Regions from separate parts of the Delftia sp. WSY_12 genome, predicted to be linked through region 2. Evidence: predicted binding sites of a transcription regulator. Region 2 holds the regulator's gene; the other holds the start of a gene.
What was found. The regulator LexA, encoded in region 2, represses DNA repair genes until DNA is damaged. The targets are predictions, from matches to a motif close to ACTGTATNNNNATACAGT.
Positions count from the first base shown of each region.

Region 1: ACF8LI_RS06580 (DNA topoisomerase IV subunit B) is a predicted target of LexA. The motif match lies at 4,777-4,794, and genes of this name have one in related genera.

Region 1 covers NZ_JBICKW010000012.1:217,631-224,974, forward strand. Annotated here, with positions in the region: gene ACF8LI_RS06550 (hypothetical protein) at 14-304, shown strand; gene bamC (outer membrane protein assembly factor BamC) at 517-1,629, opposite strand; gene dapA (4-hydroxy-tetrahydrodipicolinate synthase) at 1,671-2,567, opposite strand; gene ACF8LI_RS06565 (class I SAM-dependent methyltransferase) at 2,643-3,212, opposite strand; gene ACF8LI_RS06570 (hypothetical protein) at 3,280-3,429, opposite strand; gene ACF8LI_RS06575 (MFS transporter) at 3,431-4,657, opposite strand; gene ACF8LI_RS06580 (DNA topoisomerase IV subunit B) at 4,828-6,810, shown strand; gene ACF8LI_RS06585 (lytic transglycosylase domain-containing protein) at 6,816-7,344, shown strand, end outside.
Region 2 covers NZ_JBICKW010000022.1:73,151-80,494, reverse strand. Annotated here, with positions in the region: gene ACF8LI_RS12775 (FecR domain-containing protein) at 1-269, opposite strand, end outside; gene ACF8LI_RS12770 (sigma-70 family RNA polymerase sigma factor) at 289-765, opposite strand; gene ACF8LI_RS12765 (helix-turn-helix transcriptional regulator) at 923-1,804, opposite strand; gene ACF8LI_RS12760 (MFS transporter) at 1,946-3,127, shown strand; gene ACF8LI_RS12755 (hypothetical protein) at 3,211-3,618, opposite strand; gene lexA (transcriptional repressor LexA) at 3,781-4,455, opposite strand; gene ACF8LI_RS12745 (asparaginase) at 4,554-5,543, shown strand; gene adk (adenylate kinase) at 5,634-6,290, opposite strand; gene kdsB (3-deoxy-manno-octulosonate cytidylyltransferase) at 6,547-7,341, opposite strand.

The DNA.
Region 1 (7,344 bases), on a different contig from region 2:
CTAGGAAACTGTGATGAAGAACTCTCTGATCCTGGCTACCGTGATCGCTGCTGCAGCTCTGGCCGCTTGCGGCAAGAAGGAAGAGGCTCCGGCCCCCGCTCCCGCTCCTGCTGTTGAAGCTCCCGCACCGGCAGCTCCCGCTCCCGCAGAAGCCGCTCCTGCTGCTCCCGCCGCCGACGCAGCTGCTCCCGCAGCGCCCGCCGCTGACGCAGCTGCACCTGCCGCTCCCGCTGCTGACGCTGCTGCTGCAGACGCCGCCAAGGCTGCTGCCGACGCTGCCGCCAAGGAAGCCACCAAGCAGTAATCCGGCCTTCGCCGGTGGCACAGGCTTAGGCTTGTGCTGCGAAAAAACCGCATCCTTCGGGCTGCGGTTTTTTTTCGTCCATCGGGGCCCGGTCATGCATATCCATGGTCTATGCACGACGGCCCGGATGCAAAAAAGCCACCGGCAAGTGAATGCGCGGTGGCTGCAGGCGAGGGCGGCGGCTGCCGCCTCAATCCCGACGTGAGGATCGCCTACTTCATGTCGTCGGTGATGACGCGCACGATGCGCTGGGCATTGGCCGAGGTCTCTGGCTGGCCCTGGGTGTTGAGCACGGTGACGGTGGACTTGTCGCCCTCGCTGCGCACCTGGATCTGGTACTTGACCGGCGCGGCCGCGTCGGGCGAGCGGCTGAACAGCTTGCTGAAGAATCCCTTGGGCTCGACCTTGGCATCGGGCGCCACATAGCGCACGAAGTAGATGCCGCGGCTGCGGTCGCGGTCTTCCACGGTGAAGCCCGTGCGGTCCAGGGCCACGCCGACACGGCGCCATGCGCGGTCAAAGCCTTCGTCGATCTGCAGCACGGGCTGTCCGTTGGCGGATTCCATGCGCACGCTGCCGGTGGCGGCTGCCGTGGTGGTGTTGGCCTTGGCCACGGCGTCGGCCTGCTCCTGGCTCACGCCGAGCTTGACCATCAGGCGGCGCAGGAATTCGGTTTCCAGTTCCGGATCGGAGGGGCGCGGCTGCCAGATGGTCTGGTCCTTCTGGGCGCTGGTGTACACCTCCTGCATGCCGCGGTGCGTGATGTAGACCTCGGTGGAGCCGTCGGCCGAGCGCTCCAGGCGGGTGCGGAACCTGTCGCGCTCGCTGGTGGAGTACAGGCCGTCGAAGACCTTGCCCAGCGTCTTGCGGATCACGTCCTGCGGGATCTTGGCGCGGTTCTCGGCCCAATCGGTTTCGATGATGCCGAGCTGGCGGTCTTCGGTGGTGAAGATGAAGCCGTTTTCCAGCCAGAAGTCGCGCACGGGCTCCCACAGCTGGTCGGCCGGACGCTTGATCACCAGCCAGCGCTGCTCGCCATTGCGCTCGATGCGCACATCGCCCAGGGCGGCGGTGGCCGTTCGGCCCTCTGCCGGCTTTTGCGCCTTGGAGTTGGCTTCCATGGCGGCGGCGGAGACCACGCCGCCGGGCACGGCGTAGCGGGAGTCCGTGGACAGCTGTGTCAGGTCTGGCGGGACTTCCAGGGTGGGCGCCTGCTGCTTGCCGGCGCTCTTGTAGTCGATCTTGCTCTCTTGGAACGTGGTCGTGCAGGCTGTCAGGCCGATGGCCAGGCTCAGCAGGCTCAGACGTGCAATGGGCTGTTTCACGCGAATATCCTTGGTGCGTTCGGTCGGTGGGGCGGGGCGCCTCACAGCAGGCCAGCGGAGCTCAGGGCGGCTTCCACGGTGGCTTCCAGATTCTTGCTCAGGGGTGTCATCGGCAGGCGCATGGCCGGGCCGCAAAGGCCCAGGCGGGCTGCGGCCCACTTGACGGGAATGGGGTTGGCCTCGACGAAGAGGTTCTTGTGCACAGGCATCAGGCGCATCTGGATGTCCATGGCGGTGCGCACGTCGCCGGCCAGGGCCGCCTTGCACAGATCGCTCATCAGGCGCGGCGCCACGTTGGCCGTGACGCTGATGTTGCCGTGGCCGCCGCACAGCATCAGTGCCACAGCGGTCGGATCATCGCCGGAGTACACGCCGAAGCCTTCGGGCACTTCACGGATCAGCCACTGGGCGCGTTCGATGTTGCCCGTGGCTTCCTTGATGCCGATGATGGCGGGAATCTGCGCCAGGCGCAGCACGGTGTCGTGCTGCATGTCGGCCACCGAGCGGCCGGGCACGTTGTAGAGCACCACAGGCAGGTCGCCCACCGCTTCGGCAATGGCCTTGAAATGCTGGTACTGGCCTTCCTGCGTGGGCTTGTTGTAGTAGGGCACGACCTGCAGCTGGCTGTCGGCACCGACCTTCTTGGCGTAGCGGGCCAGCTCGATGGCCTCGTGCGTGCTGTTGGCCCCGCAGCCTGCCATCACGGGAACGCGGCCCGCAGCCTGCTCGACGGACACGCGGATGATTTCGCAGTGTTCCTCCACGTTGACGGTGGGGGATTCGCCTGTCGTTCCCACCACGCCGATGCAGTCCGTGCCCTCGGCCACATGCCAGTCGATGAGTTTTCGCAGCGCCGGGTAGTCAACACTACCGTCCTCGTGCATGGGCGTGATGAGGGCAACGATGCTGCCAGTGAGAGCGACGGAGGAGGATGTCATGTCCGCAAGAAAAAACGGGAAAGGATCATTCTAACGAGTGTCGGAGGCAGGCCCAAGGCGGTCGCCTGTAGGGATTCAGGCGATTGCAGAGCCTGACGCCTTCTGATGCGCCAGCATGGCCACGGGTTCCCGGCCTGTTGCATCGGGGCGCAGTGCCGCAATGCGCTGGACCACGCGATCGGGCTCGCCCAGCTGGCCGTGCTCGTAGGCCACGATGTGCCAGCCCGCGCAGGCCTGCAGCAGCTCGCCGGGCGCCAGCAGGAAATCGGGCCGGGAAGGCTTGCCGAAGGCCTCGTTGCCCTGGGCAAAGGTTTCGTACAGCAGCACACCGCCGGGGGCCACGCTGTCCAGCAGCGCCGGCCACAGCGGGCGCCACAGATAGTGGGTCACGACCACGGCGCCGAACTGCCTGCCGGGCAGGGGCCAGGGGCCGTTTTCAATGTCGGCGCACAGCAGCTCGCCCACGCCCTGCAGGCCGGCCAGGGCCTGGGCGTCGCGGTCCACGCCCGTCACTGCATGGCCGCGTGCATGGAACCAGCGCATGTGGCGGCCAGGGCCGCAGGCCACGTCGAGCACGGTGGCCTCGGGTGCCAGAAGATGCGACCAGCGTTGGATCCAGGGCGAAGGCGGCGTGGCTGCGTGCATGTGAAATTTCGGAAATGAATTGAAAGCGGCCGCCATTGTGCCGCCAGGCCTTTGCCGCGCTTCAATTTCAGAAGCAGGCCCAGAGCTGGTCGGCCATGCCCAGCATGAACTCGGGCTGCAGATAGAGCATGAAGACCAGGCCCAGCACCAGCAGCACGGCGGCCCACAGCGCCAGCCTGCGCAGCAGCTGTGGGCGGGGCGTGGTGGCTGTCGTCATGTCAGGCCGCCGCCTGCGCCGCACGCGGCCTTGCCACCGGGGCTTCGCGTATCGGCAGGTTCAGCAGGCCGGCGGCCACGCCCAGGCCGATGGCCAGGTACCAGACCACCTGGTAGCTGCCGGTGTGGTCATACAGATAGCCGCCCAGCCAGACACCCAGGAAGCTGCCGACCTGGTGGCTGAAGAACACCATTCCGCTCAACATGGACAGATGCTGCACGCCGAAGATCTGGGCCACGGTGGCATTGGTCAGCGGCACGGTGGACAGCCACAGCAGTCCCATGGCGGCCGAGAAGATGTAGACCGACCAGGGCGTCAGCGGCGCGAGCAGGAAGAGCACGATCACCACCGAGCGCGTGAAGTAGATGGTGGACAGCAGGTAGCGCTTGGGCAGGCGCTGGCCCAGGTTGCCGGCCACGTAGGTGCCGACGATGTTGAACAGCCCCACCAGCGCCAGCGAGATGCTGGCCACCTGCGGTGCCAGGCCGTAGTCCTTGAGGTAGCTGGGCATGTGCACGCCGATGAACATCACCTGGAAGCCGCAGACGAAGTAGCCAGCCGTCAGCAGCACGAAGCTGGGCGTGCGCAGCGCTTCGGCGACGGCCTGGCCCGCGCTCTGGTCGCGCACGGGTCGGGTATTGCCGGCCGTGAAGCCCGGCTCGCGCAGGCCGAAGGCCAGCGGAATGATCATCAGGGCGCACAGCGACAGCAGCAGCAGGGCGTTGGACCAGCCGAAGTTCGAGATCAGGCTGCCTTCCACGGGCACCATGAAGAACTGGCCGAAGGAGCCCGCCGCCGCCGTCACGCCCATGGCCCAGCTGCGCCGCGCCACGGGAATCTGGCGGCCCAGCACGCCGTAGATCACGGCATAGGTGGTGCCGGCCTGGGCTGCGCCTATCACCACGCCGGCCGTCAGGGCGAACCAGGTTGTCGTGGGCGCCATGGCCATGCCGGCCAGGCCCAGCGCATACAGCAGCGCGCCCACCAGGAGCACGCGGAAGGCGCCGAAGCGGTCGGCCAGCATGCCGCCGAAGATGCCGAGCACGCCCCAGGACAGGTTCTGGATGGCAATGGCCAGCGCGAAGGACTCGCGCGTCCAGCCCATCTCCTGGGTGATGGGCTGCAGCCACAGGCCGAAGCCGTGCCGGATTCCCATGGACAGCGTCACGACTGCGCCCCCGCACAGCAGTATCTGCACCATGGACATGGGTTGGTTGTTTTTGTGCATGCGGCAAACTTTAGCGAAACTCCGGGTTTTGCGCTGCGACGCGTGGGTCGCCCATGCGCCAGCGCGGCACTTCGTAGCCCTTGGCGGCACTGGCCTTTTCGGGATAGTCAATGTCAATGACTGTGAATGTATCCAGCACTGAGCCGGGCCGCGCACTACAATCCGCCCCCATGGCAGTCAAACCATCTCCTACTTCCGCCAGCGAATACTCCGAAGGCTCGATACGCGTGCTCAAGGGCCTGGAGCCCGTCAAGCAGCGTCCCGGCATGTACACGCGCACCGACAACCCCCTGCATGTGCTGCAGGAGGTGATCGACAACGCGGCCGACGAGGCGCTGGCCGGCTTCGGCAAGAAAATCCGCTTCACCCTGCATTCCGACGGCTCCTACAGCGTCGAGGACGACGGCCGGGGCATCCCCTTCGGCATGCACCCCGAGGAAAAGGCGCCCGTGGTGGAGCTGGTCTTCACCCGCCTGCATGCGGGCGGCAAGTTCGACAAGGGCAAAGGCGGCGCCTACAGCTTCTCGGGCGGCCTGCATGGCGTGGGCGTCTCGGTCACGAATGCGCTGGCCACGCGCCTTGAGGCCTGCATCCACCGCGAGGGCAAGGTGGCCACCATCGCCTTCTCGGGCGGCGACGTGGTCGAGCCCCTGCAATCGCGGCCGCTGGCCGCAGGCGAACGCAAGCAGGGCACGACCGTGCGCGTGTGGCCCGATGCCCGCTACTTCGAATCCTCCCAGCTGCCCATGGGCGAGCTGATGCATCTGCTGCGCAGCAAGGCCGTGCTCATGCCCGGCGTGTCGGTGACCCTGGTCAACGAGAAGACGCGCGACACCCAGACCTGGCAGTTCAAGGGCGGCCTGCGCGACTATCTGCAGCAAAGCCTGCATGGCGAGGCCGTCATCCCCCTGTTCGAAGGCGAGGGCTTTGCCGACCGCAACCACGACAGCTTTGCCGAAGGCGAGGGCGCCGCCTGGTGTGTGGCCTTCACCGAGGATGGCGCGCCGCTGCGCGAAAGTTATGTCAACCTGATCCCCACCACGGCCGGCGGCACGCACGACAGCGGCCTGCGCGACGGCCTGTTCCAGGCGGTCAAGGCCTTCATCGAGATGCATTCGCTGCTGCCCAAGGGCGTCAAGCTCATGCCTGACGACGTCTTCGCGCGCGCCAGCTACGTGCTCAATGCCAAGGTGCTGGACCCGCAGTTCCAGGGCCAGATCAAGGAGCGCCTGAACTCGCGCGATGCCGTGCGTCTGGTCAGCGGCTACGTTCGCCCTGCGCTGGAGCTGTGGCTCAACGAGCATGTGGAATGGGGCCGCAAGCTGGCCGAGATCGCCATCAAGGCTGCCCAGACCCGCCAGAAGGCGGGCCAGAAGGTCGAAAAGCGCAAGGGCTCGGGCGTGGCCGTGCTGCCCGGCAAGCTCACCGATTGCGAAAGCCGCGACCTGAGCCTGAACGAGGTCTTCCTGGTCGAGGGCGACTCGGCCGGCGGCAGCGCCAAGATGGGACGCGACAAGGAAACCCAGGCCGTGCTGCCCCTGCGCGGCAAGGTGCTCAACACCTGGGAAGTCGACCGTGACCGCCTGTTCGCCAACAACGAGATCCACGACATCTCGGTGGCCATCGGCGTGGACCCGCATGGCCCCCATGACACGCCCGACCTGTCCGGCCTGCGCTACGGCAAGATCTGCATTCTTTCGGATGCCGACGTGGACGGCTCGCACATCCAGGTGCTGCTGCTCACGCTGTTCTTCCGCCACTTCCCCAAGCTCATCGAGGCCGGCCACATCCATGTGGCGCTTCCGCCGCTGTTCCGCGTCGATGTGCCTGCGCGCGGCAAGAAGCCAGCAGCCAAGATGTACGCGCTGGACGAGGGCGAGCTGACCGCTATCCTCGACAAGTCCGCCAAGGATGGCGTGCCGCGCGAGAAATGCCAGATCAGCCGCTTCAAGGGCCTGGGCGAGATGAATGCCGAGCAGCTGTGGGAAACCACGCTCAACCCCGACACGCGCCGCCTGCTGCCCGTGCAGTTCATGAATCTGGACTTTGCGGCGGCCGAGCAGGTCGTCACCAAGCTGATGGGCAAGGGCGAGGCTGCGGCGCGCCGCGAGCTGATGGAGTTGCACGGCGACGCCATCGAAGTGGATATCTGATCCCCATGCCCCTGCGCCCGGCTGCCCCACAGCACCTTCCGCACCGCCCGCACCCTGCGCGCGCCGCTGCCGCGCGCGCGCTTGCAGCGCTGGGCGCGGCCCTGGCGCTGTGGGGGGGGGCGCAGCCCGCGCATGCCGATCTCTGGGCCTTCGTGGACGAGCGCGGCATCACGCACTTCGCCGCGCAGGCGCTGGACGAGCGCTACAAGCTCTACTTCCGCGGCTCGCTGTATGACAGCACCGAGCAGGGACTCAAGCCCCCGCTGGTGGAAGCCGAGGCCGCTGCCGACGATGACGGCGGCAGCGATGCCGGGCGCAGGCTGCAGGCGAGCACGCGGATGCAAAGCTTCTTCGACATCTCGCCGCGCTACAAGAGCGTGCGCGGCCACCTGCGCAAGGCGGCGGACCACACGGGGGTGGACTACGACCTGCTCAAGGCCGTGATTGCCGTCGAGTCGGGCTTTGACGCGCAGGCCATCTCGCCCAAGGGCGCAGTCGGCCTGATGCAGCTGATGCCCGCCACGGCCCAGCGCT
Region 2 (7,344 bases):
CCGCTGCCCAGGCCAAGGGCCACAGCACGCACCGCAGAACGGCGATTGGGGTCGGAGCGGCGGCCCAGCGCCTGGCGCGCCAAGGGTGCGGGCAGATGCGACAGCTGTGCGGTGACGGATTGCACGCGCAGCCAGGCGCGCTGGTGGGCGGGGTCGGCCTCGTGCCAGTCCGTCCAGGCCTGCTGCAGGCTTGGCGTCACCGCGGTGCCGCGCAGTTTCACATGCCAGGCAGCGGCCTCATGCAAGGCCCGTCGGTCGTTGCTTTCCAAAGATCCCTCGCCCATGTGGCTATGCCAGGACCAGGCAGCAATGCTCCATCGCCCGGGTCAGGTAGTTGCTGACGGTGCGCAGCGACACGCCCAGGCGCTCGGCGATCTCGGGGTAGCTCAGTTCCTCGAAATGGGACAGGACGAAGGCTTCGCGCACCTTGGGTGCAAGGCCCTGGAGCATGCGGTCCACGTCGAGCAGGGTCTGCTGGACGATGGCCTGCTCCTCGGGCGAAGGCGCCAGCGACTGCGGCAGCTGGGCAAGATAGTCCAGATAGGACTGCTCCAGCGTGCGGCGGCGAAACAGGTCGGTGACCAGGCCGCGGGCGATGGTGGCCAGGTAGCGCCTGGGCTCGCGGATGTCCTGCTGCGGCACTGGCGAGCGCAGCAGGCGCACGAAGGTGTCCTGGGCCAGGTCGGCCGCATCGTCACGGTTGCCCAGGCGCTTGCGCAGCAGGCTTTCCAGCCAGGGATGGTGATTCTGGTAGAGGCTGTGCACGGAGAGGGCTTGTGCGAAAGAAGCGGGGAGGCCGGGCGTAGAAGCCGAGATGGGCAACGTGGCGGTGTCGGTTGCAAAAGATAATAAGAATGCTTATCAATTATCTTTCACACAGGCTTTACTCCTGAGGACTGGGTATCTTTCTGTTGCATGTGCGCTACAGGGAGATGCTGGCGGAACTTCCACGCCGGCCCTGCGCCGGGCGATTGCGCTGGTAGGCGCTGGGCGGAGCGCCAAAGCTGCGCCGGAAGACGGCGGTGAAGGCGCTGGGACTGTCGTATCCATGGGAGAGCGCCACTTCCAGGACCGAGGCGCCAGCGGCCAGCCGGGGCAGGCTGAGCAGAAGACGGGCCTGGCGGCACCATGCGCCGAAGTTCATGCCGGTCTCGCGCAGGAACAGGCGTGCCAGCGTGCGGGGATGCATGTGCAGCCGCTGTGCCCAACTGGCCAGGCCGGCGTCCTGCGATGGGTCGTCCACAAAGCTGCGGCAGCAGGCGGCCAGGGCGCCATGCCGGGGCATGGGCACGTGCAAGGACAGGGCGCGGGCGCGCTCCATTTCGTCGAGGATCAACTGCATGACACGCTCCTCCCTGCCGCCCAGCGGGTAGTCCATGGGCAGCTCGATGGCCTCCAGCACGAGTTCGCGCAGCAGGGGCGTGACCTGCATCACTCGGCAGTCTTGCCACAGGCCGGGCCGCAGCCCCGGCTCCACGAACACGGTGCGCATGGCCACGGGGCCGGCGGCCATGTGGATGGCGTGCAGGGCCTGTGGTGGAACCCAGACGGCGCATCCCGGGGGGACGACCCAACTGCCCGAATCCGCGCGGATCAGCATCACTCCCTCGGTGGCATGCAGCAGCTGGCCGCGGCGGTGGGCATGCGGTGCGATGGCCGCGCCGGCCGCCATGTCTGTGGCAAAGGCCACGACCGGGCGGGCCGTGTGCTCGCCGTGCGGGGGCAATGGAGCGGCCGCAGGCACGTCATCCAGGCAGGCGCGGGTGCGGGCATGGGAAAGTGGACCACTTTGCCGGGTTGTCATTTTCTCGACGATTGTTGTTGCTTCGTAGCAGGAATGCAGATCATGCACTTTCTACGATGACCCACTTTCAATCCGCAGGAAAGTGGCAGGTATGGAGATGATTTCCCTTTCGAGAATGACGGACGTGACAGGAGGCAGGGCATGAACCGCGCACGTCTGGGGCTGCTTACGGGCACGCATGCCATCAACGACCTCTACCAGGGACTGGTTCCTGCGCTGTTGCCCTTCATGGTGCTGGAGCGCGGCTACAGCTATACGGAAGCCAGCGGCCTGATGCTGGCGGCCACGGGCCTGTCGAGCATGGTCCAGCCGCTGTTCGGCCTGTATGCCGACCGGTCGCCGCGGCCCTGGATGGTGCCGGCCGGCTTTGTGGTGGCCGCCCTGGGCCTGGCCCTGGTGGGCATGAGCCCGGACTACTGGGTCAGCTGGTTGGCTGCCGTGCTGTGCGGCCTGGGGATCGCGGCCTACCATCCGTCCGCAACGGTGGCGGCCCGCATGGCGGGCGGCAGCTCGCAGAAGGCGATGAGTGTGTTTTCGGTGGGCGGAACGGCGGGGGCATCGTTCGCTCCCATGCTGGCTGCGGCCGTGGTGGGCGCAGGCGCCTTGCACCGCAGCTGGATGCTGGCCCTGCCTGCAGCGGCCATGCTGGTGCTCTGGTATGCCTGTACCTGGCGGGATGGAGCCAAGGACCATTGCGCCACCCGGCGCCCGGCCGTGGCGCAGGGCGAATTGCCCGCCAACCACTGGCGCGCCTTCTTCCTGCTGTGCGGGGTCATCGTCTGCTGGTCGATTCCCTATGTGACGGTGCTGTCCACCCTGCCCATGTTCGTGACGCACGAGCTGGGCGGCTCGGACTTCATGGGAGCGGCCACGCTGACCTCATTCACAGCCGCTGCGGCGGTGGGCACTTTGCTGGGGGGCACGCTTGCAGATCGCCGGGGGCGCATGCAGGCCATCCGCGCCGGCTACCTGCTGGCATTGCCTGCTCTGGCGGCCCTGGCCCTGGCCTCCACGCCATGGATGGCGCTGGCCTGCACCATGGCCCTGGGCGTGTGCATGTTTCTTCCGTTTGCCGCCCAGGTCACGCTGGCCCAGGACTATCTGCCGCGCAACCAGGCCACGGCCAGCGGGCTGACCCTGGGGCTGGCCATGTCGATAGGCGGCATGGTGGCGCCGTTGTTCGGCATGCTGTCCGATGCGCGCGGACTGCGTTTTTCGTTGAGCGTCGTGCTGTGCATTCTGTGCGTTGCCGCGGCGCAGGCGTGGTGCATGCGCAATCGGCGCAGCGAGGGAAGTGCTGCACCGGCGGCTGTCAGGGCCTGATGCGCAGCCCCTGCCGCTGGGCAAGGCAAGAGACAGGCCCGGGCTCTCGCAGACCGGGTGGACGGGTTGGTCTCAGGGCGACCTCAGGCCGGTGTCTGCGCGCCGTGCGCTTCCATGCGTTCCAGGGCGGCACAGACATCGGCCATGCGGCCCGAGATGAACAGGCATTCGGGCTGCTCCTGCGGCGAGCGCTGGATGATGCGCAGACCCGAAGGCAGGGCCTGATCTGCCGGAAGGGAGGGCAGTTCGGGTTGCAGGGGCAGCAGCAGCTGCGCATCCCTGTGTTCTGGCAGCCGTGCTGACTTGCTGCGCCGCTGCTGGCTGCGGCGGCGTGCCTTGCTGAAGGACAGGATGGTCGCCTGCTCGGATTGCACAGGCGATTCGGGCTGGATGGTGCGCATGGCGGGCTCCATGGCGGCGGCGGGCAGGCGAATGCCCTGTGCCAGGCGCAGGAAGGACAGAGAAGACAGTGTTGGCAGAGCGAATCCCATGTGACGACTCCTGTTGGCGTATTTCAAAGAGGCATGGACACAGGCAGGATTGCGGTTTGCGGGCAAAGCTCCGCCCAGGGCGAAGCTGCAAGGCTTCGCGCCTACCACCTGGGCGGTGCATGAAATAGGGGGTGGCAACCCGTGCAGGGCTGCCCGTCCGGCTTACATGGACATGCTGTTGCGGATCAGCCCCACGGCCAGGCCTTCAATGGCAAAGGCCTCTTCGGGAGCGACGCGGATCACCGGGTAATCGGGGTTTTCCGGCAGGAGCTCCACGCCCTGCGTGGTGCGGCGCAGGCGCTTGACGGTGACTTCATCTCCCAGGCGTGCCACGACGATCTGCCCGTTGCGGGCTTCATGCGCGGACTGCACGGCCAGCAGATCGCCGTCCATGATGCCCGCGTCGCGCATGGACATGCCGCGCACGCGCAGCAGATAGTCCGGGCGGACCTGGAACAGGCTGGGTTCGACGGAATAGGTCTGGTCGATATGTTCCTGGGCGAGAATGGGCGAGCCCGCCGCAACGCGGCCCACCAGCGGCAGCATCAGCGGCGCCAGGGCCGACAGCGGCAGCCCGAAGCTGGTGCCGCGTGCGGCATTGATGTTGCGCACGGTGTCGGTACGCAGGCGAATGCCGCGGGAGGTGCCGCTGACCAGTTCGATCACGCCTTTGCGGGCCAGGGCCTGCAGGTGTTCCTCTGCTGCGTTGGCGGACTTGAAGCCCAGCGTGTTGGCGATTTCCGCGCGGGTGGGGGGAGCGCCCGTGCGGGAGATGGCGGCCTGGATCAGGTCCAGGATCTGTTGCTGGCGGGCGGTGAGCTTGGGATGGTCGAGCATGGCGTGCGTCCGGTCCTTGAATTCAGATGACAGGCAGAGAAGTCATCTGATGATTTATACAGTATCTGTATTTTTAACCAGTTTTCCAAGAGGTGCAAGTGGGGCAGTCAAAGTTGGTGATTCTTGGCACGGGCGGCACCATCGCCGGCCGGGCGGATTCGCAGTCGCAGGCAGTGGGATACAAGGCCGGACAGATCACGGTGCAGTCGCTGCTCGATGCCGTGCCGGATCTGGAGCAGCAGGCGCTGGGGCCTGTGCAGACGCAGCAGATCGCGCAGGTGGACAGCAAGGATATGGACTGGCCCGTGTGGCGCGCGTTGCTGTGTGCCTGCACGCAGGCGCTGGAGGATGCGGACACACGCGCCGTGGTGATCACGCATGGAACGGACACGCTGGAAGAGACGGCCTGGCTGCTGCACAGCCTGCTGCCTGCCACCAAGCCCATCGTGCTCACTTGCGCCATGCGCCCGGCCACGGCCCTGCTGGCCGACGGACCGCAGAATCTGCGCGATGCCGTGACCGTGGCCGCCAGCGGCGGGCGCAGCGGTGTGTGGGTGGTGGCCGGCGGCGAGGTGCATGCGGCGGCCCAGGTGCAAAAGGTCCACCCTTACCGACTGCAGGCCATGCGCTCCATGGAAGGTGGCCCGCAGGCCGTGGTGGAGGAAGGACGCGTGCGCTGGCTGGTGCCTGATGCGCCGGTCACGCCGGTCGCCCCCGTTGCGCGGATGGTGATTTCCGCTCCCGCTCTGTCTGACCTGCTGGCGCTGGATGAGCTGCCCTGGGTCGAGGTGGTGTTCAGCAGTGCCCTGGCGCGTGCCTGCGGCGTGGATGCGCTGGTGGCCGCAGGCGTGCGCGGCATCGTGGTGGCCGGCACGGGCAATGCGACCGTTCACGAAAGCATGGAAGCGGCCTTGCTGCGTGCGCGCGACAAAGGCGTCTGGATCTGGCGGGGCACGCGCTGTGCCGAAGGCCTGCCCGTTGCCTCGGGGCTTGGCACGGACCCCGCAGAGGCCGATCTGGTCCAACTGCCCGTGGCCAAGGCGCGGATTGCCATGATGCTGGCGCTGGCCGCGCAGCCGCGCGACTGATCCTCCGGGCGTCGCCGGCGCTTCAGATGCAGGCGGGCAACAAAAAAGCACCCGGCGGGTGCTTTTCTGGGGTCTGGCGCATGGCCTGCGTCATTCAGCCAGTGCTGCCAGGGCGCGCTGGGTGATGTCTTCCACCGAGCCCAGGCCGCTGATGGCGCGGTACTTGGGGGCTGCTGCGGCTTCCTTCTCGGCCCAGGCGCGGTAGTAGTCCACCAGCGGGCGGGTCTGGCTGCTGTAGACGTCCAGGCGCTTCTTGACCGTTTCTTCCTTGTCGTCCTCGCGCTGCACCAGCGGCTCGCCGGTCACGTCGTCCAGGCCTTCTACCTTGGGCGGGTTGAACGTGACGTGGTAGGTGCGGCCCGAAGCGGGGTGGGAGCGGCGGCCGCTCATGCGCTCGATGATGGCATCGAAGGGCACATCGATCTCGAGCACGTAGTCCAGCTTCACGCCGGCGGCCTTCATGGCGTCGGCCTGGGGAATGGTGCGGGGAAATCCGTCGAACAGGAAGCCGTTGGCGCAATCGGGCTGGGCAATGCGCTCCTTGACCAGATTGATGATCAGGTCGTCGCTGACCAGTTGGCCGGCGTCCATCACGGCCTTGGCCTGCTGGCCCAGGGGCGTGCCGGCCTTGACGGCGGCACGCAGCATGTCACCGGTGGAGATCTGGGGAATGCCGTACTTCTGGCAGATGAAAGCGGCTTGCGTGCCTTTGCCGGCGCCGGGTGCGCCCAACAAAATCAGTTTCATGGAAGTCCTTGAGGAGAGTAGAAATTCTTGTCTGCCGGATCGGCCCACCGGGGCGGACAGTCCATGCGTCATATTTTTGTCGCGGGCAAGGATAGCACGCACAGGGCCAACACTGGCTTACACGCACGGGGCAAAACTGTCGCCTGTGCAATCGCCAAAACCTGCGTTTTGCTGTCCGACAAAACCGCATGGGCGGTGTTGCTGCAAATGGCGATGCCCGGCATCGCCATTTGTGCGTTTTCAGCGGCCGGCCGATTCAGGCCGGCGGGTTGGACAGCTGGGCGCGCACCCGCTCCAGATCCTCGCGCGTGTCCACGCCAGGGCCGGGTGCATGGGGTGTGACATGGACGGCGATGCGGTGGCCGTGCCACAGCGCACGCAACTGCTCCAGGGCCTCCAGTGCCTCGGTGGGTGCCTGGGAAAGCTGGGGGAAGCTGCGCAGGAAGCCGGCGCGATAGCTGTAGATGCCGATGTGGCGCAGCGGTGCGAAGCCGGGGTGGCCCAAGGCGGCCGATTCCGTCTCCCACCATGCCTGGTCCGCATGCTCGCGCGCGAAGGGAATGGGCGCACGGCTGAAATAGTGGGCCATGCCCTGGGCATCGCAGACGACCTTGACCACGTTCGGGTTGACGAAGTCGGCAAGGCTGTCAATGGCATGCGCCGCCGTTCCCATGCTGGCCGAAGGTTGCCGGGGCAGCAGGGCGGCCACGGCGTCGATGAGTTCGGGGGCGATCAGCGGCTCGTCGCCCTGGACATTGACCACGATGTCATCGCCATCGAGACCCAGCAGCGCGCAGGCCTCGGCCAGTCGGTCGCTGCCGCTGGCATGGTCGTTGCGCGTGAGCACGGCCGCCACGCCATGCGCGGCGCAGGCGGCGAGGATGCTTTCGTCATCGGCTGCGACCACGCACCGTGCGGCGCCGCTGCGGCTGGCGCGCTGTGCCACGCGCACGACCATGGGAAGCCCTGCAATGTCGGCCAGAGGCTTGCCCGGCAGGCGGCTGGAAGACAGGCGGGCGGGAATCAGAACCGTGAAGGGCGCGGAGGACATGGT